DNA from 2 places in the Paenibacillus sp. FSL H3-0302 genome. Region 1 is predicted to be linked to the other one. Evidence: riboswitches for the same ligand, from Rfam matches in the RefSeq annotation. Region 1 holds a riboswitch; the other holds the start of a gene.
What was found. Region 1 has a riboswitch for preQ1 ahead of queF (preQ(1) synthase). Riboswitches for the same ligand answer to the same signal wherever they lie in the genome.
Positions count from the first base shown of each region.

Region 2: another riboswitch for preQ1. It lies ahead of MHH50_RS06365 (queuosine precursor transporter); the one in region 1 lies ahead of queF (preQ(1) synthase).

Region 1 covers NZ_CP150284.1:3,727,727-3,742,932, forward strand. The annotation lists gene MHH50_RS16460 (ABC transporter substrate-binding protein) at 1-594, opposite strand, end outside; gene MHH50_RS16465 (ABC transporter permease) at 655-1,608, opposite strand; gene MHH50_RS16470 (sugar ABC transporter ATP-binding protein) at 1,680-3,179, opposite strand; gene MHH50_RS16475 (class I SAM-dependent methyltransferase) at 3,405-4,250, opposite strand; gene MHH50_RS16480 (DMT family transporter) at 4,283-5,197, opposite strand; gene MHH50_RS16485 (zinc-dependent alcohol dehydrogenase) at 5,340-6,476, opposite strand; gene MHH50_RS16490 (VanW family protein) at 6,558-7,376, opposite strand; gene MHH50_RS16495 (cysteine hydrolase family protein) at 7,377-7,898, opposite strand; gene queE (7-carboxy-7-deazaguanine synthase QueE) at 8,034-8,756, opposite strand; gene MHH50_RS16505 (6-carboxytetrahydropterin synthase) at 8,749-9,231, opposite strand; gene queC (7-cyano-7-deazaguanine synthase QueC) at 9,231-9,893, opposite strand; gene queF (preQ(1) synthase) at 9,923-10,396, opposite strand; PreQ1 riboswitch class I at 10,560-10,603, opposite strand; gene MHH50_RS16520 (hypothetical protein) at 10,917-11,252, shown strand; gene murB (UDP-N-acetylmuramate dehydrogenase) at 11,317-12,228, opposite strand; gene MHH50_RS16530 (ABC transporter ATP-binding protein) at 12,379-13,179, opposite strand; gene MHH50_RS16535 (iron ABC transporter permease) at 13,235-14,269, opposite strand; gene MHH50_RS16540 (iron ABC transporter permease) at 14,269-15,206, opposite strand, start outside.
Region 2 covers NZ_CP150284.1:1,429,730-1,444,935, forward strand. The annotation lists gene MHH50_RS06330 (D-alanine--D-alanine ligase) at 1-435, shown strand, start outside; gene MHH50_RS06335 (aminotransferase class I/II-fold pyridoxal phosphate-dependent enzyme) at 428-1,591, shown strand; gene cobT (nicotinate-nucleotide--dimethylbenzimidazole phosphoribosyltransferase) at 1,687-2,748, shown strand; gene cobU (bifunctional adenosylcobinamide kinase/adenosylcobinamide-phosphate guanylyltransferase) at 2,745-3,293, shown strand; partial or broken gene cobS (adenosylcobinamide-GDP ribazoletransferase) at 3,290-4,106, shown strand; gene MHH50_RS06355 (YnfA family protein) at 4,488-4,814, shown strand; gene MHH50_RS06360 (methyl-accepting chemotaxis protein) at 6,522-8,210, opposite strand; PreQ1 riboswitch class I at 8,577-8,622, shown strand; gene MHH50_RS06365 (queuosine precursor transporter) at 8,633-9,346, shown strand; gene MHH50_RS06370 (AMP-binding protein) at 9,625-11,106, shown strand; gene MHH50_RS06375 (thiolase family protein) at 11,103-12,254, shown strand; gene MHH50_RS06380 (MaoC family dehydratase N-terminal domain-containing protein) at 12,251-12,652, shown strand; gene MHH50_RS06385 (MaoC family dehydratase) at 12,627-12,968, shown strand; gene MHH50_RS06390 (SDR family NAD(P)-dependent oxidoreductase) at 12,971-13,792, shown strand; gene MHH50_RS06395 (energy-coupling factor transporter ATPase) at 13,793-14,593, shown strand; gene MHH50_RS06400 (ATP-binding cassette domain-containing protein) at 14,578-15,206, shown strand, end outside.

The sequences.
Region 1 (15,206 bases):
TAACACTTGAATATCCGGATATTTTGCTTTCATTTGTTCCAAGAAGCCATCGCGACGCTGTTGCCCCGTGCTGCTCGTTTGGTCATGTATGACAAGGCCCACTTTACCTTTCTTGCCAATCAGTTCAGCCATTTTATCTGCGGCCAAAGCAGCTGCTGCTTTATTGTTAGTCGCTGCTGTTGCTACAGGGATATCACTGTCTACACCAGAGTCAAAGCCGATGACCGGAATCTTATTTTCCTTTGCCTTTTCTAGATAAGGAATCGCAGCTTTGCTGTCCAGTGCAGCAAGCGCAATTGCAGCTGGCTTCTTGTCGAGAGCGGTTTGCAGCATCTCAATTTGTTTATCCACCTGACTCTCATTTTCTGGACCTTCGAAGGTAATCTCAACATCAAATTCCTTAGCAGCTTTCTCCGCTCCTTGCTTCACCGCTTGCCAGAATTGATGCTGGAACCCTTTTGATATGACTGGAATGTATGGTTTGTCTGAACCGGATGCACTCTTGTTACTATCATTGTTGTTACATGCACTCAGCAATGTAGTGACTAATAATAGACAGGCAAGCATGATAAACCCTCTACGACGCAGTTTCATTTGAATCTTCCCCCTCGTCATTTGCTTTGTATATCACTCCGGATGGAGATCATACCAAGTTTATTGCTTACGGCGGCGTAGAATATCAGCGTAAACCGCAATAATGATTACAACACCGACAATGACCGTCCGCCATTCCTGAGCCACGGACATAATCTGCAAGCCATTCGTCAGCACACTCATAATCAGTGCGCCAATAATCGTGCCTAGAATAGAACCTACACCTCCACTTAAGGAAGTTCCGCCAATGACCACTGCCGCAATAGCCTCTAGTTCATAGCCAGTGCCCAGTGATGGCTGAGCTGAATTCAAACGTGATGCCATCAGAATACCTGCGATTCCACTAAAAATCCCTGTAATGGAATAGATAATAATCTTCCATTTGACTGTGTTCACACCTGATAAGCGAGTAGCTTCTTCATTACTGCCAAGCGCGAAGTTGTAACGCCCAATAATCGTCTTAGACAAGATTATGCTTGCGATCATACCGAGTAATAAGAAGATAACGATGGTGTTGGGTATACCAGGGATCATTTTACCCATGGCGATCTTGGCGAAGATCGGATCATCGTTGAAATAAATAGGTTTGGCTCCGGTGATGACAAGCGACAAGCCTTTGGTCACCATCATAATCGCCAGAGTGGCGATGAAGGGTGGAATGTTCATCTTCGCCACCATCAAACCGCTGATAAAGCCGCACAGTGCTCCAGCCAGAATCCCACCTACAATGCCTAACGGGACGGGCAGACCCCAGAAGGTAATAATGACTCCAACCATAACAGATGAGAAAGTCATTACAGTACCGAGAGCAAGGTCGATGCCGCCCGTAATAATAACAAAGGTAGCTCCAAGCGCTAATACTCCGATTACAGCTGTAGAAACTAGAATTCCGACAAGATTTGAGAATTGAAAAAAGTTGCTGGAGGATAAAGAAAATACGATGACCAATATGATCAGACTGGCAAATGCCAATAATTTTTGTTTGAATCCGGATTGCCCTCCCGTTTGCTTCATACCCGCTGGCTGACTAATCTCTTTATCCGCGATCTTCATAGTCCTGACACCTCCGGTTAACTCTTGAACAGTTATGAACGTTTCGTCGCATATTTCATAATCGCCTCCTGCGATGCTTCTTCTGCGGGGAGTTCTCCTGTTATACGCCCTTCACTCATAATGATAATCCGGTGGCTCATTCTTAGAATCTCAGGAAGATCTGAAGAAATGATAATGATCGCCTTCCCTTCGCTCGCAAGCTGATCCAGCAGCTTATAAATTTCACTTTTCGCGCCTACATCAATACCTCGTGTGGGCTCATCGAAGATGAGTACATCACAGTCTCTAGTCAACCACTTGCCGATGACCACTTTCTGTTGATTACCTCCGGACAGAAACTTAACCTTTTGACCTACACTTGGAGTTTTGGTGGCTAGCGCTTCAACATGCTGCTCCGCTGAGCTTCGCATCTCCCGCTCCTTCATCCAGCCAAATGAATTACGGAATTTATAAAAGGAGGCAATCGCATTATTCATGCTGATATCCATATCCACAAGCAATCCGAAACGTTTGCGGTCTTCGGACAAATACCCAATACCATGCTGTACCGCTTGATGTGGCTGACGTATCCGAACCGATTTTCCATGGAGCATAATTTCACCCTCATCGATGGGATCGGCACCAAATACGGCACGTACAACCTCGGTACGTCCAGCTCCCATTAAACCAGCGAAGCCCAAAATCTCACCTTTATACAGATGAAAGCTAATATCCTTGAACGCATGCCCTCTAGAAAGCTTCCGAACTTCTAAGACAACTTGCTGAGTCTGTTTCGCAATCGTTGGTTTCGACGTTTGATATAATTCACGTCCAACCATCATGCTGATGATCTGATCAATCGTTATTGAATCGGTACGAACGGTATCTACATAACAACCATCACGCATTACTGTAATGCGGTCTGTAATTCGCTTCAATTCATCCATGCGGTGAGAGATATAAATAATTCCCACACCTTTATCTCGTAGCTGCTCAATCATTCGAAATAACTCGTTAATTTCTGTATCTGTTAACGCGGCGGTTGGTTCATCCATGATCAATACCTCGGCTTGGAAAGACAAGGCTTTAGCGATTTCAACCATTTGCTGATTAGCAACGGTCAGGTCTGATACCAAAACTCTGGGATCCAGCTTCAGATTCATTTGATCAAACAGTACCTGAACTTTTCGGTTCATCTCCACATCATCAACGAACCATTTCAGACCTTTTCGCGGCTCTCGTCCAATGTAAATGTTCTGGGCGACCGTAAGATGAGGCATTAAATTCAATTCCTGATGGATGATACTAATTCCAAGCTCCTGTGCTTCACGGGTATTAACAATCTCCACTTCATTTCCCTTGTACCACATTTGACCAGCATCCTTGGAATAGACACCTGTCGCAATCTTCATAAGGGTAGACTTGCCAGCGCCATTTTCTCCTACTAACGCATGAACTTCCCCACGCTTCAGCTCAAATTGACATTCATTCAAAGCATGAACACCTGGGAAAAACTTGTTGATTCCCTCCATACGAAGCAACACTTCGTTCATTTTGATATCCACCTCAAATTCTTTGAGAATGCCTTAACCCTTAAAGTAATCGCTTTCAATCCGGAATGTAAAATCATTGTATTCCCTATAAGTTGCCATTGTAATGGAATAATCTCCGTAAAAAAGTTTAAAATTTTATGTTTTACATACAAAAAAAGCTGAACCGAGAGCACCTCAGTTCAGCACAAATGTTATACCCTAAAAATCACATGTCAGCGAACCCTCCTAAAGGCTTGCGCCATTTCCAGCCACCAATGTGAAGGTCTTAGGAATTCCCTTATCATACACGTCGGAAGATAGATTAGGTTCTTCTACTAATTGGCGGATCACTAGTCCGCTATTAGCTGCTGCGGTTACAATTTCTCCGAGTGTCCAGCGGCGCCAATACACAACACTATGCTCTTGTTCACCTGCTGGTTTACCTGTGGAAGGCAAATACTTGGAATAGGATACCTTCTTCTCTTCCAATGATGAGTCAAAATAATCTCCGTTTACTTTGTGTTTGCGTACCTTCGCAGTAGATCCCTTCGAGGAAATAAGCTTGGTCGTTACCGGATGAAAATCGCGGAGTACAAATACGCCTCCAGGAGATAGCAATCGGCGAGCTGTTTCCATGAATAGTGTAAGGTTGGTAAAGTAATGAACAATGCCTAACTCTGCAAAGACGATGTCATATGAACCATCAAGGACGTCTTCTGGCAGCTTAAGAATATCTGAGACGATATAGGTTAGTGGTACCCCTGCTTCTTGGGCAAGATCAGCCGCATATCGCGCATTGGCTTCCGAGAAGTCAGCAACCGTTACTTCCGCACCTAGTAATGAGAGTGCCACGGCCTTCATCCCGTTTGAGCCCATTAAATTCATCATTTTCTTACTCTTCACCTCTCCAAAAAAAGAAAGGAGCGGGTGAAGCTTTGCACTTGGTTCCTTTATTAATTTTGCAGCTGCTTCTGACGGTGTACCAAACCGAGTTACCCAAGCGGTATAAGTATCTTCGTTCCAAAGCTCTTCGCTTGTTGGCACAGCGTTTTTTTCTGCCTGATTATTTGAATATTGATTCTGCTCTTCCATCCATTGCTACCCCTTTATGTGTAAAATATCTGTTATGAAGCATTCTGAATGGCATCAGCCATCCGGATAGTTTTCCTTCTTCCCGCGTACAAATATACTGCGAGGCCAATCATAACGAGCAGCCCACCTGCCCATTGTAAGGTTGTTAGCTGTTCACCCAAGAGTAAATACGCTAAGATACTGGCACCCACTGGTTCTCCTAAAATGTTCATTGAAACCGTAGTCGCGGATACATATTGTAGTAACCAATTAAACAAAATATGGCCAAACACCGTTGGCACCACTGCTAACAATACAAAGATTCCCCATTCCTTGGCCGGATAATTAAAAAAGGAAATCCCCATGAACAGATTGTATACGGCAAACACGCCAGCGGCTGATAAGAAGACAATCAAGCTATATAAATAAGAGGGCATGCGCACCACAAGCTTTTGACCGATCAGCATATGTACAGCTACCGCGACAGTGCCTCCGACCGATAATAGATCACCTTTTAGATTATCTGCAGAGATTCCAATATCACCCCAGCCGATAAACACGACACCGCCAATCGCAATGCCAAGCCCTAGAATAGCGGACAGAGCTGTCTTTTCCTTATACAAAAAATAAACACCCAGCATAATGAATACAGGCTCCAGGGCCATGATCATTGTTGAACTAGCTACCGAAGTATACTTTAATGATCCCATCCATAGCAAAAAGTGCAGCGCAAGCATTGCGCCTGAGAGGATGAGCATTAGCCAGTCTTTTTTACGAAGAGCAAAAGCAGCTCCACTATAGGGTCTTGCAAAAGGCAGCATCAGCAGTGAGGTAAATAATAATCTGTACATGCCTTGTATAGATGCAGGTGCATCAGACCATTTAATAAAAATGGCGGAAAAAGAGATGGCCACAATCCCTATCAACATTAATAGTGGAATCGGAAGTGGCGGTTTTTTAAGTTTCACATGTTACGCGTCCTTTCAATATCTTAAGTCACTTATGTTAATTTAACGCAGACCGTGAAAAAATGCATCTATTTTCATAAGATTTCACTAAAAAAAGCACAAGCAATGTCATTTCTGACGAAAGCTCATGCTTCTTAAAAGGCTACGGCTTCAGAACAACCTTGATGCAATCCTCTTTTTTCTCACTAAAAACGTCATAGCCATGCTCCGCTTTACTAATTGGCAGGCGATGCGTAATGATATCTGTAGGATCAAATTTATTTTCTTTAATCATCTTATACAGCAACGGCATATAGTGAATCACCGGCGCTTGTCCCATTTTTAAAGTAATGTTGCGTTCAAATAGATGACCCAAAGGGAACATATTGTAATTAAGCCCATAAACTCCCACAAGCTGAATAGTTCCGAATTTACGTACGATATCCGAGGCCATTCTAAATGCACTGAGTGAGCCTCCCTGTAGCTTCAGAGTGGTTTCCACTTTCTCCAAAGCAGATATTTTGGCATCTAAACCTACACAGTCAATAACCACATCTGCGCCCCCACGAGTGATCTCCTTCAAATGAGCCCCAATGTCCTTGATCTCTTCGAAATTATAAACTTCAACATTATTGGTCAGCTTCGCATGTTGCAATCGGTAGCCGATATGGTCAACAGCAATGACTCTAGAGGCACCTTTGATCCAAGCAAACTTTTGAGTTAGCAGTCCAACGGGCCCGCAGCCGAGAACAATGACTGTATCTCCCGGCTTCACTCCCGCGCTTTCTACTCCCCACCAAGCAGTAGGAACGATATCCGATAAGAAAAGAAGCCGCTCATCTTCCATTTCTGCATCCTCCGGAACGACAAAAGGACCAAAATTACCATAAGGTACCCGCAGCAATTCAGCTTGTCCGCCTGCAAAACCGCCATAAGTATCGGAATAACCAAGATAACCGCCTGTGTCCTTGGCGTCATTAGCATTGTCGCATTGGCTCTCCATCTCATGCTGGCAGAAAAAACACTGCCCACAGGCGACATTAAAGGGGATGATGACTCGGTCACCTTTTTTGACTTTAGTTACGTCAGGTCCCACTTCCTCAACAATCCCCATTGGCTCATGACCAATAACATAATCATCATGCATACCTGGAATTTCCCCGTTATAAATGTGCAGATCCGAGCCACAAATCGCCGTAGTGGTAATCCGAACGAGGATGTCATCTTTTTTCTCAAGCTTCGGATCAGCTACTTCTTTAACTTTCACTTTTTTCTTCCCTTGGTAGGTTAGTGCTTTCATGCTGTTAATCCGCTCCTTTGGAGATGGTCTAGAGATATAATTTTCATGCCTTTCTATGTTATATCCCTAAGCCCTAACCTCTTATCCATGAAGAAGCGGAGAATACATCATTAGTGCGTAATTATCAGTTACAGCTTCATCTCCAATTAGATCTCCAGAGCGTGTATATACTTTTCGACTGATCTTGTTACTGCGTATATATCCGCCCCAAGGCTCTAGACTAATCCTATGATCACTTTCGTATACTTCATAATCATAAAACGCCTGCTCATTGCATCTCCACTCCCCGTGTAAATGGCTATCGTCCAGCCAGAGCTTTAGTTGATACGTTTGAGCGGTGTTATTTTTTAATTGAAGATCCAAATAGTTATAAGAACAAGTCGCCCCGCTTCCAAAAGGTTGCGTACGTTGTTCATCTGGAAATACATCATAACTATGACGATGCCGTTCCATAACGGTAAGTGGCGTATGCAGTGCCATCCAATAGATCAGATTAGACAACTGGCATAAGCCTCCTCCAACCCCGGAATGAAAACCACCATAATGCAGCACCATACCCTGCAGATACCCTTTTCGCTTAGTGGGCTTACCAATACTTCTCCAGTAGGAAAAAGTCTCCCCCGGGTGCACAACAAGTCCATCCAGCTTCGCAATTGCCAGCCGTAAGTTAGTTATTTTATTGTATTGAAGCACCATATCTACATTCCGAAGACTTCTTAATAACGGGGTAGCATGAGTCATAGCTGCATAAGATAATGTTTCATCCGTACGCTGCCTCGCTATTTTGCTTCGTCCAGTGCACCATTTCAAATATCTTTTCCAAATAAAATATCGTTTGCCAGCAAACAATCTAAGGCGAGAACGCTGAATAGGCTTCATGGCAGCCTGGGGTGTATTCATCTAGAACTGAACCTCGCTTTCAGCTCGTAACTGGGCGAATCTACCTCCAATTATCGCATTATGATGCTTAACGATCTCCCTACTACTCAGAACCCCATTATCAAAGGTGCTATGAGCGTCTGAGACCAGTACACTTTTATATCCCATGCTGTATGCGCGTCTTATTGTCGTATCCAGACAGAATTCACTTTGCATCCCACAGATCACCAGATCCGTGATCCCGAGCTTTTGGAGTTCATCTTGCAGTTCCGTTCGGTGAAAAGCATCCCAAGTAGGCTTCTCAACGATAACTTCGCCTTCCTGCGGTGTGATGCGGTGACTGATCTGCCAAGTGGGTGTACCTTTTGTGTACTCCTCATCTTCGGTATGTTGAATATACACAATAGGAGTACCTGCTAATCGAGCTTTTTGCTGAAGGGAGACAATCCTTTCCATCACACCCTCTTCATCGTACAGCTTTAGATCATAGGAGAACATGGCTTCTTGAACATCGATAATTAATAATGCTGTTGATTGTTCCAAATGAATAACCTCCAAGAGCTTTTTTCAAAATCATACCAGAAACTGGGACAGACTATCTACCTGCTAGAAGTTACAAATGTTAAAACTAAAAACCGAGTATCTGTAAGCAGATACCCGGACGATTTCATCAATCATTTATTTGCCACGCTTATTATGCCAGATCAATGCATGCAGCTGTGGAAGTACACGAACCTTGTTCATATCCGAATCCACGATTACTTTATTAAACAACCACTCCAGCCTTCCCAGAAGTCGAGCAGAAATGTTGCCCTCTTCCGTGACATCATCATTACCAGGCTGCAGAAAGAGCTGCACATTCGGATATCGCTGGTGAACGTTTTTCGCATAATCAAAATCCTTATCATCAAACACTACGACCTTCAAGCTATGCGTAGAACGACCCAGTTTCTCCATCTTACTCATGATGTTATCTAGCATTTCCCAATTCGTTGTCATTCCTGAGCTTGGGGGTTTAGGACTGATTGTCAGCACATCCACGTCATTGAACCAATCCTGCCATTTACTCCCCTGAGTTTCTATCGCTGCTTTTATTCCACGCTCATGAAGCAGTTTGATGAAGGTACCCATTCCTTCACCAATCAAGGCAGGATTACCGCCTGAAATCGTAACACAGTCGAAATTATCTCCAGCTAATGCCAATAATTCATTTATGATTTCTTCTGCTTCCATCATGCGAACCTTATTCTTAGCCGTACCATCCCAAGTAAAAGCGGAGTCACACCAGCCGCAACGATAATCGCAGCCATAGGTGCGGACAAACATTGTCTTCACTCCAATTACCGCACCTTCGCCTTGAATAGTTGGACCGAACATTTCAATGACAGGAATCTTACTCACAGTCACAGCCTCCATACAAACGGTAGGATGGCCCTTCATCCGGAACATCTTCAGCCAGCACCTCTGCCCAAGAGGTTGGAGTCTCCCATAGCTTTACCGAGTACAAAGGCAACCCTGCTTGCTTAAGCTTGTAGGCAATATATGAAGACATATTCTCTACTGTGGTGCGGAAAGACAATAAGGCTACTTTGGAGCCCGTATTCGTTAACGTCTCTAACACAGGTTCATTTCCCATGGCAAGAAAAGCGTGATCTAAACGATCTACAAGGCTTTGTTGTACTGTCATTTTGATATCGCTGAAATCAATGACGAAACCTTCATCCGAGTGGCCTTCCGCGGCCATAGGTTTGCCCTTAAGCACTACTTCGAGCTTATAAGTATGTCCGTGCAGGTTGCTGCATTTCCCTTTGTGTCCCACTAACTGGTGTGCCGCATCGAACGTAAATATTTTGCAGACTGAAACCTCGTTAAGCATTAAGAACCGGCCTCCATTCTCTCCGCCTCATATTGCTCAAGACCACGCTGACGCAATAGACAGGCTGGACAAGTACCGCAGCCACTGCCAATAATACCGTTGTAACAGGTCAGTGTGTGTTCGCGAACATAATCAAAATACCCCAGTTCATCGGCCATTTTCCACGTTTCTTTTTTATCCAGCCACATTAGGGGAGTGTGGATCGCAAACTCATAGTCCATAGATAAGTTCAACGTAACATTCAATGATTTCACAAAAACATCACGGCAGTCCGGATAACCGCTAAAGTCCGTTTGGCAAACCCCAGTGACGATATGGGAGTACCCCAGTTGTTTAGCTAATATTGCGGCAAAAGATAAAAACAACAAATTCCGTCCATCAACGAAAGTACTTGGAAGCTCATCTCCTTCACCAGCCACGATATCTATATCCTGACGGGTAAGTGCATTGGGTGCCAGCTGATTGAGCAGCCCCAGATCAAGAATATGCTGTTTTACATTAAACTTAGCTGCTATCTCTGTTGCAACTTCGATTTCAGCCGCATGACGTTGATTATAGTTGAAAGTAACTACCTGCACTTCCTCATACTGCTGCAATGCCCAAACCAGGCAAGTGGTGCTATCTTGTCCGCCGCTGAATACGACGAGTGCTTTTTTGTTCATATGAATCTCTCCTTATCACAAGTTGGAATTTAGCGGTTGTCCACTTTTTCTGGATAGAGGTCGTGATTGATTAAGCGGTGTTCCGCCATCGCCTCATACTTCGTACCCGGTCTTCCATAGTTGCAATAAGGATCAATTGAAATGCCTCCGCGCGGAGTGAACTTGCCCCATACCTCAATGTAACGCGGATCCATCAGTGAGATCAGATCATTCATAATAATGTTGACACAGTCCTCATGAAAATCACCATGGTTGCGGAAGCTAAACAGATACAGCTTTAATGATTTGGACTCCACCATTTTTTGTTCAGGAATATACGAAATATACAGCGTGGCAAAATCCGGCTGACCCGTTACAGGACACAAGCTAGTGAACTCAGGGCAGTTGAATTTAACAAAATAATCACGCCCGGGATGTTTGTTATCAAACACCTCCAGAATGTCTGGATCATAACCAAACTTGTACTGTGTTCCCTGATTACCAAGCAAAGTAACTTCTTGCATTTCCTCTTTCAATCTTCCTTCTGACACGACAAAAAACCCCTCTCTTTTCCTTCGGCCTTGGCCGGTAATGGAAAGAAGAACGAGATTTCGAAAACTTGGCTCCACTAAGAAGAAACGGAAGCAACGTCCGGATAAAGGACAGCAACCGCTTGTACTGTTTAATATATTCTTAGTTTTTTATAGAGGGAGTTCGCGAACCTCTCCTGCACAACTTTAGCGCAGACTTCTTCTTAAAGCATATTGCGTCTTGAACTATACCATGGGTAGCCCGCTCCTGACAAGTTCTACTCTTTACTGTTACCTTATATAGATCAACAAATAACTCCAGGTTACCGCGGATAGATCTGCGTATGTAGAGTTTATGAAGTTCAAAAACAATGCCAATTTGTTCGTGAATTTCTTTTTTAATCACATGAATTATTCATACAGTTAATTAATATGTGGCAAAAAAAAGGATTCAAATCCTAAGAAAAGGGTAACTTATTCATAATAATCTTCGAGCTAAGGGTGGGAGCATTTTATGGAACAAAGTATACAGCAGCTTATGGATTGGCTTAACAATCATTTGAATGAAACAATCGCTATTGAAAAGAAAGAACTTCGTGATTTGGATAAAGTTCATTTCAATTTAGAGTCCGTAGATTTCCGGAGTGCAGACGACGTAATTGATGAATATCTTGGAAGTGCACTGATATTAAGAGGTTTTGGCAGCACACTTAACGCCGATGGTGAACTGGTATCCCTGCCACAATCCACTTATGATTTAGCTGTTGAAGGTCTTCAAATCGTAGACTTAGCCGACCGCAAGGCAGAAATAACTACGGACAGAGCTAATTACACCCTTTCAGTAGATTAAACGAACATGATTATGATAAGCAAAAAGAGCCCACAGCGATCTGCGGGCTCTTTTTGCTTATCATTTATTCTTCTCCAATGATCTCCACTTCCGTTTCCAGCTCTACACCGAATTTATCCTTCACAGTCGCTCTTACATGGTGGATTAGCCCGATGTAATCACTGGCTGTTGCATTATCTGCATTCACAATAAATCCCGCATGCTTCTTGGATACCTCAGCACCGCCGATTCTTGTACCCTGTAAGCCGCTCTCTTGAATTAACTGACCTGCAAAACGGCCTGGAGGCCGCTTAAATACACTCCCACAGGATGGATACTCAAGCGGTTGCTTCGATTCACGTAAATAAGTTAGTTCATCCATTTTTGCCTTGATCGTTAAAACATCACCGGAAGTCATAGCAAATTTGGCCTCAAGTACAATATACTCACCGCTTGCGAATACACTTTTTCTGTATCCCCATTGCAGCTCATCTCCTTGCAGAGTTACCAATTGCCCGTTCTTATTTATAGCTAGTGCACTATGCAGGACATCTTTGATCTCACCGCCATAAGCACCTGCGTTCATATAGAGCGCTCCACCAACTGTTCCTGGAATGCCACAGGCGAACTCAAGACCCGTAAGCTCCTTATCACGCGCATATCTGGAAACATCAATTATTTTGGCACCACATTGCGCATATAAGAGATTGTCGCGAATTCCCATTTCGGTAAGTCCTGCTGTTTGCAGAACGATTCCACGTACCCCTCCATCACGGATAATCACATTGGAGCCATTCCCAAGTACCGTAAGGGTTATCCCATTTTGTTCTGCATATGTAACGATCTTTTGAATTTCATCATAAGTAGCTGGTGCAGCCAAAATATCAGCTTTGCCGCCCATTTTAGTGTACACGTGATCTTTTAAATTCTCATGACTTTTCACTATTCCTGCGGTCATTAGCTGCTCTAGATCATCTTGAATTTTGTCAATATTCATGTTTTCATGCTCCTTTAACCATGTATAAATGATGGTCCTTGATCTATTTTAAAGAGTTATTATGAAATTGTAGGCAACCACAACTGTAACAACGAACAGGCTCCCTTGTCAATGACGGGAGCCTGTTCGTTGTATGTTTTTAGATGATAATTACACAGCTTTATAGGCAGCAAGCTCGTAAGGAAGACACAGTGGCACACCCGTACGTGGATCCGGAACGATATCCGCTTCAATTCCAAACACTTCCCGCAATACATCTGGTGTCATAACCTCAGTAGGTGAGCCTTCGCTAACCACAGTACCGGACTTAATCGCTACCATATGCTGCGCATAACGAGTAGCATGATTCAAATCATGCACGACCATGATAATGGTACGGCCTTCTTCCTCATTCAGCTTTTGCAAAAGTTGAAGAACTTCGAGCTGATGCGCCATATCTAGGAACGTTGTAGGCTCGTCAAGGAATAAAATATCTGTTTCTTGAGCCAACGCCATAGCGATCCAAGCGCGTTGACGTTGTCCACCAGAGAGACGGTCAATAGGGCGATCATGAAAAGATTCCATGCCCGTAACAGAGATGGCGTTGGAGATGATGTTGCGATCCTCTGCAGTCATCGTGCCAAATCCTTTTTGATGAGGGAAACGACCGTAGCTGACCAGCTCAGATACCGTCAGACCGTCAGGAGCCGTTGGGTTCTGCGGTAGAATCGCTAGCTGACGAGCAACCTCTTTAGTTGAAAAGTTATGGATCGATTTGCCGTCCAGCATTACGGTGCCACTCTTCGGCTTCATAATCCGGGCCATCGTTTTGAGGATTGTAGATTTACCGGAGCCGTTAGCGCCCACTAGTGCGGTGATTTTCCCCGTAGGGATAGACAAGTTCAATCCCTTAACTATAGTAGCCTCAGCATACCCAATACTTAATTCTTCTGTATTCAAACGTTCTGACATGATCTACAACTCCCTTAAAAGTTTTATGGAGCTATGCTCCTAAGTATGAACTAATTTACGCTTTCGACTTGGCGAGTAAATATAAAAAGTAAGGTGCGCCAATAATCGCAACCACAATGCCAGTAGGAACTTCGGCAGGTTGCAATACCCATCTACCAATGGTATCAGCGGTAATCATAAGAAGCGCCCCTGTCAAAGCACTAGCAGGTAATAACACCTGATGACGGGGTCCCACCAGCCTGCGAGCCAGATGTGGTGCTATCAGGCCGACGAAGCCAATACCTCCGCTTACCGCGACGCAGGAGCCGGCAAGCGCTACGGCTGTTACCAGAAGGAGAATACGTTCCTTCTCCACACGCATTCCTAGACCTAATGAAGTATGGTCCCCTAGATTCAATACATTTAGAACCCGGGCTTTATAGAAGGCGAACGGTAACAGAATCGCGATCCAAGGCAGCAAAGCAAGGACGAATCTCCAATCCCCACCCCATATTTTCCCGGCGATCCAAGTAGCTACAAATTGATAATTATTAGGATCAAGCCTAAGTGCCATTACAAGCTGGCAAGCATTGATTCCTGCAGCGACCGCAATCCCGATAAGGATCAGCCTTGTAGGAGACAGACCATCTGCCTTCCGGTAGGCAAGAATATAGATTAAAGCTGCGGTCAGGCCAGCCCCACCAAGCGCTAGGAGAGGCAAGACAAATACCGGAGCTGCTGTTGTAGCCGGAAAAAACGAGATAAAAATGATTACCGCAAAACCTGCACCAGCACTTATGCCCAGCGTAGCCGGTTCTGCGAGTGCATTACGTGCGAGACTTTGTAGAATACAGCCCGATACTGCAAAGCCCGCTCCAACTAACAATGAAATTACGATGCGGGGTAATCTGAAATCAAATAAAATAAGCTTTTGCTGATGTGTTCCATCACCCATGAGTGTATGTAATACCTCTAGTGGGGATAGACGCATAAACCCTGTATTCATACTGACTATAAACACAACGACGATCAGTATAGCAAGGAGCACTAACACCGTTAAGGCGCGTGTGCGGCGTTCTTTTTCATCTGGAGTAAGGGTTAATTTGGGCATTACAGCTCCCCCTTCCGCTTACTCGCTAAATAAATAAAGAACGGTACGCCGATGATGGCAATTAAAGCTCCTAGCGGTGTCTCATAAGGTGCATTTATCATTCTTGCGGCAATATCTGCAAAGATAATCAATAAGCTCCCTAGAACTGCCGAGCAAGGGATAATCCAGCGGTAGTCCACTCCAACGAAATAACGTGTAACATGTGGAATAATTAGTCCTATAAAAGCAATCGGGCCAACCGTTGAAACCGCACTTCCAGCTAAGATAACCACAACAATCATACATGCCAATTGAACTAACCTTGTCCGCTGCCCCAGACCAACCGCAACTTCTCTTCCTAAGCTGAGCAATGTGACGGATCGTGATAACATCATCGCTGCAATTAAGGCTACGGCCACCCAAGGGAATATAATCTTGATCTGAGTCCAGCTAGCTCCACCCATCCCACCAGCTAACCAGAAGGCTATGTCCTGAGATAAGTTGAAAAGAATAGCTACTCCCTGACTAATAGCAACCAATAAAGCACTAACTGCCGAACCTGCTAATGTCAATCGCAAGGGGGTCAGGCCATTAAAAGAAAGCGAACCGATTCCGAATACGATAAAAGAGGCCACAGCGGCACCGATAAAGCAATACAACATTAGTGAAGTGAATGAGAGTGAGGGTGCAAAAGCAAATACTATGGCCAGCGCTACCCCTGCTCCTGCATTCAAACCTAACAGCCCTGAATCCGCAAGCGGGTTTCTTGTCATCCCCTGCATGATAGCCCCTGCTACTGCGAAGCAAGCACCGACTAAGGCGCCAGCAATAGCACGTGGAAATCGCAGTTCTCTAATCACCTGATGTTTTTGTAAATCTGGATTGAAATGAAATATAGCTTCCCATACCGTAGCTAACTTGATATCTGCCGCACCCACTGAGACCGAAAGTGCCAATC
Region 2 (15,206 bases), 2.3 Mb from region 1:
CAGTCGATTTTGATTGAAAGCTACATTCAAGGCCAAGAAATCACCTGTTCTATTCTAAACGGAGAGCTGCTGCCTATTCTGGGAATAACCTCAGCAAATGCCGAGTGGTTCGATTACAGTGCTAAGTATGAAGAAGGCGGAGCAGATGAACGGGTCATTGAATTGCCTGCTGAGGTGCATGAGCGGGTACGCGAGGCTGCCTTGAGCTGTTACAAAGCACTAAAATGTAGCGTGTATGCACGGGTTGATATGCTGCTTAAAGAGGGGATTCCTTATGTGCTGGAGGTGAATACGTTACCAGGCATGACGAAGGCCAGTCTTTTACCCAAAAGCGCGCAAGCGGCAGGCTACACCTTCAGCGGACTGCTGGACGAAATCATCTCCCTTTCCCTAACGGAAAAGAGTGCAAAAGAAGAGGTGTACAGCCATGCATAATGAATGGATTGCTCCACGTGTGCGGGAGATTGCACCCTCGGGGATTCGGGCTTTTTTTGACCTAAGTGCGGGGAATCAGGATATTATATCGCTGGGTGTAGGGGAACCGGATTTCGTTACACCGGAGCATGTAAGAGCTGCCTGTATTCGGGCCTTGAATAATGGGGAAACGATGTATACGCCAAATTCCGGGTTACTGGAGCTTAGAGAGGAGATCGCTTCTTATCTGCACACAAGTTTCAAGCTTCGCTATGAGCCAAACGATGAGATTATGGTTACGGTGGGAAGCAGCGAGGCTGTGGATTTGGCATTACGAGCTTTCATTACACCTGGGGATGAAATTATCGTCCCTTCTCCGAGCTATATCGCATATTCGCCGATTACCCATTTGAACGGGGGGGTTACGGTGGAGGTAGAATCATCGGCCGAGCAGGGGTTTAAGCTTACTGCTGAAGCGTTACGGAAGGTGATTACTCCGCGTTCCAAGCTTCTTATGGTGAATTTTCCGACTAATCCTACAGGTGCAGTAATGACTTATGAAGATTGGCTGCCTATTGCACAGATTGTAAAAGAGAATAACCTACTGGTCATTTCAGATGAAATTTATGCCGAGCTTACGTATGACAGTCAGCATGTCAGCATCGCCTCTCTTCCCGGGATGCTGGAAAGGACGATTGTGATTAGCGGCTTCTCCAAAGCTTTTGCAATGACTGGCTGGAGAGTGGGTTATGCTTGTGGCGATCGAGAATTAATTGCTGCGATGCTAAAAATCCATCAATACACTGCGATGTGTGCCCCAGTGCTCGGTCAAATTGCTGCGATTGAATCATTGCGCAATGGAATGCAGCATAAGGAACATATGAAGCAATGCTTCGATGAGCGGAGAAAGCTGCTGGTTAGTGGATTTCGATCCATAGGACTACCTTGCCATGAACCTGCGGGTGCATTTTATGCCTTTCCTTCCATCGCTCACACCGGAATGAAATCAGAAGACTTCGCTTTGCAGCTGCTCAGGGAGGTCGGTGTCGCTGCGGTTCCGGGTCATGTGTTTGGAGCAGGCGGAGAGGGTTATATTCGCTGCTCCTATGCCGCTTCCTTACAAAAATTGACGGAGGCGCTGGAGAGAATCGAAGATTTTATGAAAGTGAAGTTGTAATTCTAGAAGTCCCCCTCTATCATAGATGGGGGCTTTTCTGCGAATATGAGATAGAATAGGTTATACGGATACATTTAATAGGAGGTCGTAATTATATGCTTTCAGATATTCAAGACGTAATTAAACAAATCACTCCGGCTGATGATCAGTCCATCCTCAAGGCGGAGCATCGGCTGAACATTTTGACCAAACCTCCGGGCAGTTTGGGACAATTGGAACCTCTGGCCGTTAAGCTCGCTGGAATTTCGGGTACGGAGCAGCCTAGTTTCACCAAACGAACAGTTGTTGTGATGGCTGCTGATCATGGGGTGTGCTGCGAAGGGGTTAGCGCATTTCCACAGGAAGTCACGCTACAGATGGCCCATAACTTTCTCAGCGGTGGAGCGGCTGTGAATGTATTGGCACGTCAAGCTGGGGCAGAGGTACAGTTTGTTGATGTCGGCATAAACGGCGATCTTAGTCATGTCGATCTAATTGATCGTAAAGTGCGCCGGGGAACGGATAATATGGCTGTGGGACCTGCGATGAGTCGTGAGGATGCCATGAATGCTCTTCTTGTTGGGATAAGCGTTGCGCAGGAAGCGGTTAAGAACGGCACGGAGATTTTTATAACAGGCGAAATGGGCATTGGGAATACTACGGCTAGTGCTGCCATTCTATGTGCTCTCAAAGGAATAGCCCCTGAAGTAGCTGTGGGACGAGGAACGGGAATTGATGATGAACGTTTACTACATAAAATTGCAGTAGTGGAACGCGCCTTAAAGGTAAATCAGCCGAATTCAGCAGATCCGTTGGATGTATTATCTAAAGTTGGCGGACTGGAAATCGCTGGCTTGGCGGGACTGATTCTGGGTGCGGCTGCTAATCGGACACCTATCATTTTGGATGGTTTTATTTCGGGGGCGGCAGCGCTTGTGGCAAAAGCCCTTGCACCTGAATCCATCGCTTATATGATAGCGTCTCATGTATCAGGAGAACGGGGACACAAGTTAATGCTGGAGCAGCTTGGGCTTGAACCGCTGCTTAACCTCGGTCTGCGATTGGGTGAGGGAACAGGGGGAGTATTATGCCTTCATTTAATCGAGGCGATCTGCCGCATTTTGAGCGAAATGGCAACCTTTGAAAGTGCAGGCATCTCTGGAGCTGGTCAACGATGAGCATTCTTGTAACGGGAGGCGCACGTAGCGGGAAAAGTGGTTTTGCAGAAAAACTGATACAGTCACTGGCAGATCAGGCCTTCTATGTAGCAACCGGACAGGCCTTTGACGACGAAATGAAGGAACGGATTGCTTTGCATCAGCATCAACGAATGGAAAGTGGTTACGCTTGGGAGACACTTGAGGAACCGTATGATTTACCAGATCTGCTAAAGCGATTATCGGGTGAAAAAGCGGTGCTCGTAGATTGTTTAACCTTATGGTTATCCAATGCATTATTGGCTGTGGAAGGTTTTGAAAATAGACAAGAGCTTGTTGAGAGTGAAATAACAAGGCTTGAAGACAGTGTGCGTTCTTTTCAAGGCACGCTTATTCTGGTCACTAATGAGGTTGGCGACGGGATTGTTCCGGAGTATGCGCTTGGCCGATTGTATCGTGATCTGGCGGGACGAATGAACGCCCTGATCGCTCGGCAATGCGAACAGGTCTTTCTAGTAACTGTTGGAATTCCGATTGAGCTGAAGAGCAGGGAGTATCGTTTATGAGGGAGCGTAGGGATGCGGCCGTAGCTGCCTTTCAGTTCTTATCCCGATTTCCTGTAAAAGGTGATCCGGGATTCTCTCCTGAACTGCTGCGCCGGAGTGTAATCTTCTATCCCATGGTAGGCGCAGCAATTGGGCTGTGTGTAGCTGCTGGAGCAGCCCTGACGGGATTGCTTTTACCTGCTTGGCCAGCAGCTGTGCTCACTCTGATGCTGTGGGTAGGTCTCACTGGCGGGTTGCATCTTGATGGCTGGATGGACAGCGCGGATGGTCTGCTCAGCTATCGGCCACGGGAGCGGGCCCTGGAGATTATGAAGGACAGCCGTGTGGGTGCGATGGGCGTACTCGCCTGCGTGCTGCTCCTGCTGTTTAAAGCATCTTTGTTGGCAGCTCTAATCGAAGGCTTCGCCTACTACGAGCTGCCGCTGCTCTTGGTACCAGCGGTCTGGAGCCGCTGGTATATGGTGCGGGCAATGGTGCGTTATCCCATTGCCCGTGGAGACGAGGGGCTGGCCGCGAACTTCGCCGGCCTAGCTTCCTCGCATGAGCGGCGCGCGCTGGCAGTCGCCGCGCTGCTCTCGCTGGCCGCCGCCGCTGCGCCACTGGCGCTCGGCGCTGGCTTAGCCGCGTGGCCGCTGCATCTGGCGGCAGCTCTGCTGCTGCTTATCGCGGCCTTGGCCTGCGGCACCGCGGCTGCGCGGCGGATCAGCAGCCGGCTCGGCGGGCTTACTCGGCGACGTGTACGGCGCGCTGAACGAGCTGCTGGAGGTTGTGCTGCTGCTAGTGTTATTGCTGCTCCAGCACAATTTAATGTAAGCTCCACGGGGGAATCTTGAGTAATTTGGTGTAGGTGGTACTACGGATGAACCTTGAGTAATTTGCTGTAGGTAGCTCCATGGGTGAACATTAGTAGTTTGCTGTAAGTAGCTCCGCAGATGAACATTGAGTAGTTTGCTGTAAGTAGCTCCACGGGTGAACATTAGTAGTTTGCTGTAGGTAGCTCTAAGGGTGGATCTTGAGTAATTTGCTGTAGGTAGCTCTAAGGGTGGATCTTGAGTAATTGAGTAATTTGCTGTAGGTAGCTCCATGGGAGAACCTTGAGTGGTTTGTTGTAGGAGTTCTACGGGTGAACCTTGAGTACAATTTGTTGTGAGCAACCTTTGCGTTTTTATGAGATAGATAGGGAAGAGGGATGACATGTTATTTGCCATTCTGCTGTTTATAATTGCTGGGCTTGCTGAGATCGGTGGCGGATATTTAGTATGGTTATGGTTGAGAGAATCACGGCCACTTTGGTACGGTTTAGTGGGGTCTTTGATTCTGATAGCGTATGGGATTATCCCTACGTTGCAGAAATTCCCTTCCTTCGGAAGAGTGTATGCGGCTTACGGCGGGGTGTTTATCGTACTTGCGGTCTTATGGGGATGGCTTGTAGACAAGAAGACACCAGACGTATACGACTGGGTCGGAGCTGTTATTTGTGTGATCGGTGTATCGGTTATCCTCTGGGCACCTCGGCACTAGGTTGAGTGAGGTTTGCTTAGCCATAAAAGCGGAATGAAAGCTGAGTAACCTAGTTTTTACTGAGTGAGTAACTTGGCTCCGGACTCAGGAGACCTTATTTGTGATAAAAGGGTTAATTTGGAGCGTTTTCGGACACCAGAGACGCTATTTGAACAAAATAGGCTGAGTCTGGGTTGATTATGAGGCAATAGCGTCTCTCGAGTCCGAAAAAGCCTCCAAATGGCAGTTTTTCGAGTAATAGCGGCATCTGAGTCCGCAAGCCAGTAGCAAATGGCGTGCTGAGTCTAAGTGAGAGCTTCGCGCAAGCTAGCGCATGTAGCCGAGTCTATTGCTGTAGGTAGCATCGACGGATGAACTTTGAGTAATTTGCAGTAGGTAGCATCCACGGATGAACTTTGAGTAATTTGCAGTAGGTAGCGCCACGGAGGAACTTTGAGTAATTTGCTGTAGGTAGCATCGACGGATGAACTTTGAGTAATTTGCAGTAAGTAGCATCCACGTAGGAACTTTGAGTAATTTGCTGTTGGTAGCGCCACGGATGAACTTTGAGTAATTTGCAGTAGGTAGCATCCACGGATGAACTTTGAGTAATTTGCAGTAGGTAGCATCCACGGATGAACTTTGAGTAATTTGCAGTAGGTAGCATCCACGGATGAACTTTGAGTAATTTACTGTTGGTAGTGCCACGGATGAACTTTGAGTAATTTGCTGTTGGTAGCGCCACGGATGAACTTTGAGTAATTTGCTGTAGGTAACTTGGCTCCGGACTCAGGAGACCTTATTTGTGATAAAAGGGTTAATTTGGAGCGTTTTCGGACACCAGAGGCGCTATTTGAGCGAAATAGGCTGAGTCTGGGTTGATTATGAGGCAATAGCGTCTCTCGAGTCCGAAAAAGCCTCCGAATGGCAGTTTTTCGAGTAATAGCGGCATCTGAGTCCGCAAGCCAGCAGCGAATGGCGTGCTGAGTCTAAGTGAGAGCTTCGCGCAAGCTAGCGCATGTAGCCGAGTCTATTGCTGTAAGTAGCATCGACGGAGGAACTTTGAGTAATTTGCAGTAGGTAGCGCCACGGAGGAACTTTGAGTAATTTGCTGTAGGTAGCATCGACGGATGAACTTTGAGTAATTTGCTGTAGGTAACTTGGCTCCGGACTCAGGAGACCTTATTTGTGATAAAAGGGTTAATTTGGAGCGTTTTCGGACACCAGAGGCGCTATTTGAGCGAAATAGGCTGAGTCTGGGTTGATTATGAGGCAATAGCGTCTCTCGAGTCCGAAAAAGCCTCCGAATGGCAGTTTTTCGAGTAATAGCGGCATCTGAGTCCGCAAGCCAGCAGCGAATGGCGTGCTGAGTCTAAGTGAGAGCTTCGCGCAAGCTAGCGCATGTAGCCGAGTCTAAGCGAGATTATCGCGCAAGCCAGTAGCAAATGACGCGCCGAGTCTAAGCGAGAGTATCGCGCAAGCCAACGGCAAATGACGCGCCGAGTCTAAACGAGAGTATCGCGCAAGCCAGCGGCAAATGGCGTGCCGAGTCTAAGTGAGAGCTTCGCGCAAGCCTAGCGCATGTAGCCAAGTCTAATCGAGGTTCCGCGCAAGCCTAGCACATGCCCCCAAGTCTAAGCGAGACCTCCGCAAGCGCTAGCGAGCCATCGCAAACTAAAAACCCCCGTTCAACACTTTCGTGTGAACGGGGGGTTTAATTTACAAGCGTTAAATCTTAAATTGCTGCACAGCTTCTTGGAGTTTCTTGGCTTGCTCATACAGATGTTTAACGGTTTCTGCATGGCCTTCCAGTTCGACGCGCTGCCGCTCTGAGTTAGCAGCGAGTGTGTCCGCACTTTCTTGCGATCTTGATGTAATTTGTGCAGTTTCTTCGACGGAAGCACTGACTTCTTCTGTACTTGCCGAGATTTGCTGTGTAGCCGCAGATACGGATTGAATGCTGTGATTGATGCTTTGGATAAGAATCAGGAGGTGATTAAAGGCATCACCTGCTTCTGCTACTTTGCCGACTCCAGAGGCAACCTCAGAATTCACGTGGTTCATCTCGGTAACGGAGCGACTCATATCTTCTTGAAGCCCAAGTAGGAAGTCACGGATCTGTTCGTTTGCGTTACGGGATTGTTCAGACAGCTTGCGTACTTCTCCCGCAACAACAGCAAAGCCGCGTCCATGCTCTCCTGCGCGTGCAGCTTCGATTGAAGCATTCAGCGACAGCATTTGGATCTGTTTCGTAATTTCAGTAATGCTGTGAACGACTTCTCCGATCATTACTGAACGCTCATTCATGATTTGTAATTGATCCAGCGACTGTAGGGAAGCACGTTCAACCTGGCGCATTTGCAGCACAGCGCTTTGAGCAATTTCATTACCGCCACTTGCTTCAGCGGAAGCCTCACTGATTTGCTCCGTGACTTCATTCGCTGCTGAGGCAATACTTTGAATGCCTAAATTGATTTCTTCCATTGCTCTCGAGTTATCTGATGCACTGCTAGCGATAGTCGTACTACCTTTGCCGATTTCTACTACCGATGAGCTGGAGTGTTCCGCCATATCATTAAGAACCTCAACACGTTCTTTTAAAGAGTTGGAATCCGCAACGACAGTATTAGAGGTTACCAGTACATGTCCAATCATTTCTTTCAGGCGTTGGGTCATCGCTTGGAAGCTTACGGACAACTGTGCAACTTCGTCATTTCCTTTAACTGATAATTCTTCGGTGAAATCTCCCTCTGCGAGCCGGGCACTATAAGCTGCCAGTTTTGAGATTGGACGTGTTATACGCACACTCATGAACCATGCACCAGTTAGGCCGATGATCAACGTCAGAAGTGTGATTCCGGCACTTGTCCATAGAATACTGTCTGTTTTTTCTTGAATGAAGCTTACGTCACTGCTTACACCGATAACCATCGTACTTCCGGGAATACCGATATAAGCTGTTTTATGTATACCATGTGCGTCGCTATATGTATCGCTTAGTCCAGTTTTTCCTTTAGAGGCTTGTTGCATTGCAGAGGATACGGTGACACTTTCTGCCCGTTGCAATTTTGCATCGTGATCTGCGGATAGAATCTCAGCTTCTTTTCCCTTCAGATTGACCAGAAAAATGGTTTCCACTCCATGTTGTTTCCTCTTTTCCTGAAAATAGAACTCGAGATTGGTGGCAGACTGATCGTTCTTATTTAGGGTTTGCTGGGCGTGCATTACGTTGAGATTCTTATATACGTCCTGAGCAGCGGCAGTAAGGATTTTGTTAATCTGCGGCATAACATAGCTGTTGAAGATACTGATAGAGATAAAATAGAAGCTGGTGCTTAACAAAAGAGACGTGAGCAACAGAACAACAAATAATAAACGCGTAAATTTGCGACTGATCGAATGCTTGATACGAAACATATCGTTCTCTCCTTTTTTTATGGACGGTGAGGTCATTTCTTTTTTGGTCTTCACTAGATACTCCATGCCAACTGCTGGAAATTGGCGACCCGAGATATATTCCATAGTTATGTCATATTTCTACTAAATGGATCGGGAATAAGGTGTTTGATACTATTCTATAGAATTAACCTCTGGATGAATAGTGAAAGTTTTGTCCTATAGAGCATTTTTTTCTGAAAAAAATGAATTATTGCTGACTATTTTAGATAATTGGCGAAAAAAAAGAAATGGAACTACCAATTTCATATAAAAATATTATTTTTATGGATTGTTAAGCGCTATTGTGATAGAGTATTAATGTTTTGTTCCGAAAATTTAATATTGTAAGCCGCGGTTCGTAACCATCCCGCGTAAACAAAACTAGGAGGAATTTCAGTAATATGTTTAATTTGCTGTGGGGAGTTTTATTTGTTATTGTCAATTTTGCTTTTTTTCTACTCTGTTACCGCTTGTTCGGGAAAAGTGGAATGTACGCCTGGGTAGGTATTGCTACTGTAATTGCTAACATTCAGGTAGCTAAGACGATTGCTATGCCATTTGATATTGTGATGACACTCGGAAATACGATGTATGTCACTTTATATATGACCAGCGATTTACTTAATGAGAAGTACGGAAGAGCGGAAGCACGTAAAGCGGTCTGGTTTGGTTTCTTCACCTTGCTTATGACTACAGTCATTATGCAGATGGTATTAGTATTTAAGCCGCAGGAGACCGATATCGCTCAGTCTTCTTTGGAGACGATTTTTGGGCTGATGCCTCGACTAGCTTTGGGTAGTCTTACAGCTTACTTCATTAGTCAGTTCCTAGATGTTCGGTTGTACTCTTGGATTCGTAAATATTACAGCACCTCAAGTCAGCTGTGGATTCGTTCCAACGGTAGTACGATGATTAGCTCCTTTGTGGATACACTTATTTTCTGTACCATTGCGTTTGCGGGCTTGTATGACTGGAATGTATGGCTTGAAATTTTGCTTACGACTTATCTAGCGAAGTTCTTACTAACCGCAGTAAGCACACCTATCTTATATATCGCCCGAACCTTTACTTTTGCTGAAGAGGGTTCACCATCATCCGTTCAAAAGAAGGACTAAACAACAATACAGCCAGCGCGTACCGATCATAATCGATGCGTGCTGGCTGTTTTTTCGTTGTAAGATGGACTTAATAGTTACATGAAAGATGTGTACATAAAAATAATATAAAGCTAAAATAAGCTATCGTAGCAATTCTAGCGGGTTAGTTTAACAGGAGCGCCGGCGATGGCGCTTATCACATATCCTTTAGTTTGGGCTGGACTTGCGGGGCAGTCCGATTGAAGAGAATGTATATAATCGGTAGTCACAGAAAATACGAACAGGTGTGATCTAGGATGAATCTAGTAGTTCCTATACTGCGTCATGCAGCACAGCAGCCCGACAGCATTGCCTTAACCCATGACCAAGCAAGTCATACCTATGCCACATTAGTAAAAACGATGCGGAGAATCGCGAATGGCTTACAGCAAAAGGGTCTGAGGCATGACAAAATCGCGATTTTATCTACGAATCGTATTGAATTTGTTGAGGTTTTTTTGGGGGCGATTTATGCGGGCTGTGTTCCCATTCCCTTAGATCCCAAGTGGAGTGCTAATGAACTGCAGGTTATTATAGAGCAGTGCCAGCCGACAATGATTTTTGCCGAGCCGGAAGCCGCAAAGAATCTGACCTTCAAGGATCAAATGATCCAAACATTGACCTTCTCAAATGAACGAACAGGTTCCTATGATCAGTGGCTGGCTGCCCTGAAGCCGGAGGCTGAGTTGGATGAGACGAATGAATTATTATTTATTGGCTTTACTTCAGGCACAACCGGATTGCCCAAAGGTTATATGCGTACCCATTTATCATGGTTAAAAAGCTTTGAGGTCTCGAATATTGCTTTTGAATTGGACGCTATGAAGGATGTTTTGGCACCAGGTCCATTTGTGCATTCCCTATCCTTATTCGCCGTAATGCAGAGTCTATATAGTGGAGCAACCTTTCATATCACACAAAAATTTAGTGCCACGCAGGTGTTAGAGCTGTGCCAGCAAATTCCGGGCGTGGTGCTGTTCGTCGTACCAACAATGATCGAATCCATGATGCAGCAGGCTGTACCTGGGCAGATACAGATTGATGCGATTATTAGCTCAGGTGCAAAGTGGTCGGAGTTGTCCAAGAAAAGGGGCATGGAAGTGTTTGGTGGAGCGCGGCTTTATGAATCCTACGGTTCTTCAGAAGCGAGCTATATTAGTTATTTGGATGTTCTGACCGAGCATAATCCGACCTCTGTAGGCAAACCTTATCCCGGGGTGCAAATTTCCATTCGTGATGACCAGTTCCGGGAAGTCCCTCCTGGGGAGATTGGGCAGCTATATGTGCGTAGTGATATGATATTTTTAGGCTACCATCAATTGCCGAATGAGACAGCAGCAGCTTTTAGAGAGGGATGGCTTGTTTTAGAAGACTATGTTTATCAGGATGAAGCTGGTTATTTATATATGGCGGGACGTTTGAAGAATAAAATCATATCCGGAGGGCTGAACGTTTATCCGGAAGAAATAGAGAGGGTGCTGGAGTTTCTTCCGGAAATAGATGAAGTGATGGTGCTTGGCGTGCCTGACGATTACTGGGGAGAACAGCTGATAGCCCTCGTGAAGTGGAGCGGAGAACAGCATTTATCTGTCGAAGAAATTAAGAATTATTGCCGCCAGTATTTAGCGAGCTACAAAGCGCCGAAGCAGCTGCTAACCGTGGATGAATTTATCTATACAAGTAGCGGGAAAATTGCCCGGCAAGCGATGAAAGACTATGTGAAAAGAGCGATGATATGATAGAAGCAGTAATTGTCATGGCAAAACGTACACCGGTTGGCAGAATGGGTGGCTTATTAAGTACACTTGAGCCGGAGGCATTACTGGCGCCGCTTATTCAGCATATTGTAGCCGAAACGAACTTGCCTAAAGAACTGATCGATGATGTCATTATTGGGAATGTTGTGGGCCCAGGAGGTAATATTGCCCGGGTAGCTGCGCTTGAAGCGGGGCTGCCTGTTTCGGTTCCGGGTGTCACCGTGGATCGTCAGTGCGGATCTGGGCTAGAGGCAATTAATATAGCAGCAAGACTGATTCAAAGCGGCGCTGGTGAGATTTATTTAGCGGGTGGTGTCGAAAGTACGAGCCGTGCTCCATGGAAAATGGCTAAACCACAGACGTTAATGGGGGTTCCACAGCTGTATACCCGTGCACATTTTACGCCTAGCTCTTACGGTGATCCGGATATGGGAATAGCTGCAGAGAATGTAGCTAGGAAATACGGGATTTCTCGAGAAGAGCAGGATCAATATGCCTTAAAAAGCCATCAAAAGGCGGTTCATGCTCAGCAAAGTGACCGGTTTCAGCAGGAGATAGTACCTCTTCAGGTAGAGGGGCAGTGGGTGAGCACCGACGAATGTCCTCGGGCAAATACGAGTCTGGACAAGCTGCAAAAGCTGCCGCCAATTTTTGAAGAAAAGGGTACCGTCACTGCTGGAAATGCCTGTCCTATTAATGATGGCGCAGCGCTTCTATTAATGATGTCTCGTGAGAAATGCCAGCAGCTTAAGCTTACCCCTATTTTGCGGGTCGTGGATGCACAAGCTGCGGGTGTAGATCCGAACTATTTGGGTATGGGGCCTGTACCAGCTGTGCAAAAGGTGTTAAAACGCCAAAAGCTTACCGTTGCCGATTTAGATATCGTAGAGTTTAACGAAGCTTTTGCTTCACAAGTATTGGCATCACTGAACGAGCTTCAAATTCCACAGGAAAAGGTCAATCTTGGCGGGGGGGCATTAGCAATAGGCCATCCATACGGAGCTTCCGGGGCTATGTTAATGACTCGCTTATGTGCTGAAATGCAACATGTCCCTTACCAACGAGGGCTTGCTACTCTGGGAATCGGCGGTGGGATAGGTCTGGCAACACTCGTGGAGGTTATAGAATGAACAGTGTCCGACATCAGATCCATATGACTGCTGAATGGATTTCGGACTATGCACAGAGTATTGAAGCACCCGTGCAGACGATAAATGGAAAGCTGATCGCTCCTGCGACGATGCCTATTATTTTCTGGCAAGACTTCGATATTCCTTGGTTAATCATCGGTGAACCCTTGCTTCACGGCACTCAGAAATTTTCATATCAGGCTCCGATTACGGCGGGGATGATTTTGGATTGTGAATTAGCGTTAACGGGCGAGGTGCAAAAAGAAGGCAGACAGGGTAAACTGACTTTTTACACACATACGCTGGTTTGTAGGTGTGAGGGTGAGCTTATAGTCACCGCAGAAACGGTGTTAATTCGGGTAGGTGATGATCATGATAAAAAAGTGCATAACAGCTGAGGCTATCCGGCAATATGCAGCTGCTTCCCAAGATTTGGCGCCTATACATCTAGATGCAGAGGCCGCAGCCAAGGCTGGTTTGGAGCGACCCATCGCACATGGGATGTATCTTATGGGATTAGCCCAATCTTTGTATATTGCTGAGCACCCTACACAGTGGATCACTCAATATGATATGAAATTTCATAAGCCAATAGAGGTCGATAGTGTCGTGATTTTTGATTTTGCAGCGGACGATTGCTTTGTGAAAGTGATCCTTACAACAGAAGCTGGCGATGTTATTGCTGCGGGAGCTTTTGCAGTGAAAGAGGTGTAGTGATGAATAAAGTGGCCTTAATTACTGGAGCAACAAGAGGGATCGGACGTAGTATCGCCATACAGCTTGGCAAGTCAGGTTATATAGTGGTTGTAAATGGTACGAAACAAGTCTTAATTGATGAGGTTGTGCGCGAGATCCGCCAGGCAGGCGGAGAGGCACTAGGGTACGCTGCTAATGTAGCCGATTCCGTCGCAGTCACTGCCATGGTAGGTGAGGTCATTGCCCGATACGGTCGTATCGAGGTATTGATAGCTAACGCGGGAATTGTGCAGGATCAGAAATGTCAACGTATGACGGATGAACAGTGGAAGACTGTTCTGGATGTGCATTTAAATGGCACTTATTATTGCATTCAACGAGTATTACCACATATGCGTGAAACAGGTGGGGATATCCTGTTGATGACCTCTGCTGCTGGACTAGCAGGTTCCGTAGGTCAGGTGAATTATAGTGCAGCCAAGGCTGGAATACTGGGCATGATGTGGACGCTCGCAGCAGAGCTGAAACGTGACCAGATTAGGGTCAATGCGATTTCTCCAGCGGCATTAACGGATATGACCAGACCAATAATTGACCATTTGAAGGAGAAACATGCCAGTCGTAATGAACCTTTGCCTGATTTTTGGAGAATAGGTGACGCTGAGGCTATTGCTTCCTTCGTGACTGCATTGTTGAGGGAGTCCGACGCGGATTTAACCGGTGAAATCTTTGCCGTGAATGGATCAAAAGTGACAAAATGGGAGAAGCCTGCACCTGCATTTTCCGAGAATAGCATTGAGGCATTTTTTGCTGCTTGGCACCGTCAAAAGGGGACTGAATAAATGCTTACCTTCGATCAAGTTTGTTTTTATTATAAAAAAGGACAACCTCTTCTGGAGGATATTAGCTTTACGATAGACGCAGGGGAGTTTGTGGCGATAGTCGGGGCGAATGGTTCTGGCAAATCCACTATTGCAAAGCTCATGGACGGACTGCTGCTGCCGCGAAAAGGGACTGTACAATTTAAGAGCTTGGACACAGCAAAACCAACGGATCTTGCGGAGATTCATCAGCAAATCGGTTTTGTTTTTCAGAATCCAGAGGATCAATTTATCACCACAACCGTTATGGATGAGGTGCTTTTTGGTTTGGAGAATATCCGTGTGCCGAGGGAGGAAATGCGCAGCCGATTGGATCATGCCTTACAGGCCGTTCATATGGAGGATTATCTGGAAGCTATGCCACATCAGCTATCTGGAGGCCAAAAGCAACGTGTCGCTATCGCCGCTATATTGGCGATGTGCCCGCAAGTCATTATTTTTGACGAGGCTACCTCAATGCTTGATCCTCAGGGAAGACAGCAGGTTCTTTCTATTATGCAAGAGCTGCATCGTCAAGGCCTGACGCTTATTCATATCACCCACCATATGGAGGAAGTGCTTGCAGCAGAACGCGTATTGCTCCTGCACCAAGGACGACTTGAGTTTGACGGCGATCCACTGACTTTTTTTGAAACCATGCCTGTTGCGGACTATCAATTACAACTGCCCTTCGCAGTGCGTGTACATACATTGCTCCATTCAGCAGCACCGCTAACAGCCGATTGGAAGGGGATAATTCGATCACAATGGTCTACCAATTAAAAAATCTAAGTGTGAACTATGCCGATCATGTGGCTTTGCGAAATATAAACTGCACTATTCCTGAAGGCAAATGGATTTCTATTATCGGTCCAACAGGCGCAGGAAAGTCTACCTTTGTCAAAGTGCTGAAGGGCTTGATTCCCACCGTAAAAGGAGACTATTGGATTAACCAGCAGCCTGCCAGCAGAGATGCTAAAGGACGCTTAAAGGTTGTCCCCGAGTTGGGTTTCGTTTTTCAATATCCGGAGCATCAGCTATTCGAAACAACGGTGCATAAGGAGCTTGCTTTTGCTCTGAATCAGCAGGGTGCTTCACGTCAGCAAATTACAGAGGCGATTGAAATGATCTTGCCGCAAGTGGGTTTGCCAGAGGGGATTCTCCCCTTAAATCCATTCCAGCTAAGTGGTGGTGAAAAGCGCCGTGTAGCTATTGCCTCTGTACTGATGACAAATCCGAAGCTGCTGATATTGGATGAACCGACAGCGGGTCTCGATCCAGCTAGCCAAGTGTCTTTGCTGAGGCTACTAAAGGAATGGCAGCAACAAGACAATCGCACCATCCTCTTCGTTTCGCATCAGATGGGTGATGTTGCCGAATTCTCAGATGAGGTCAT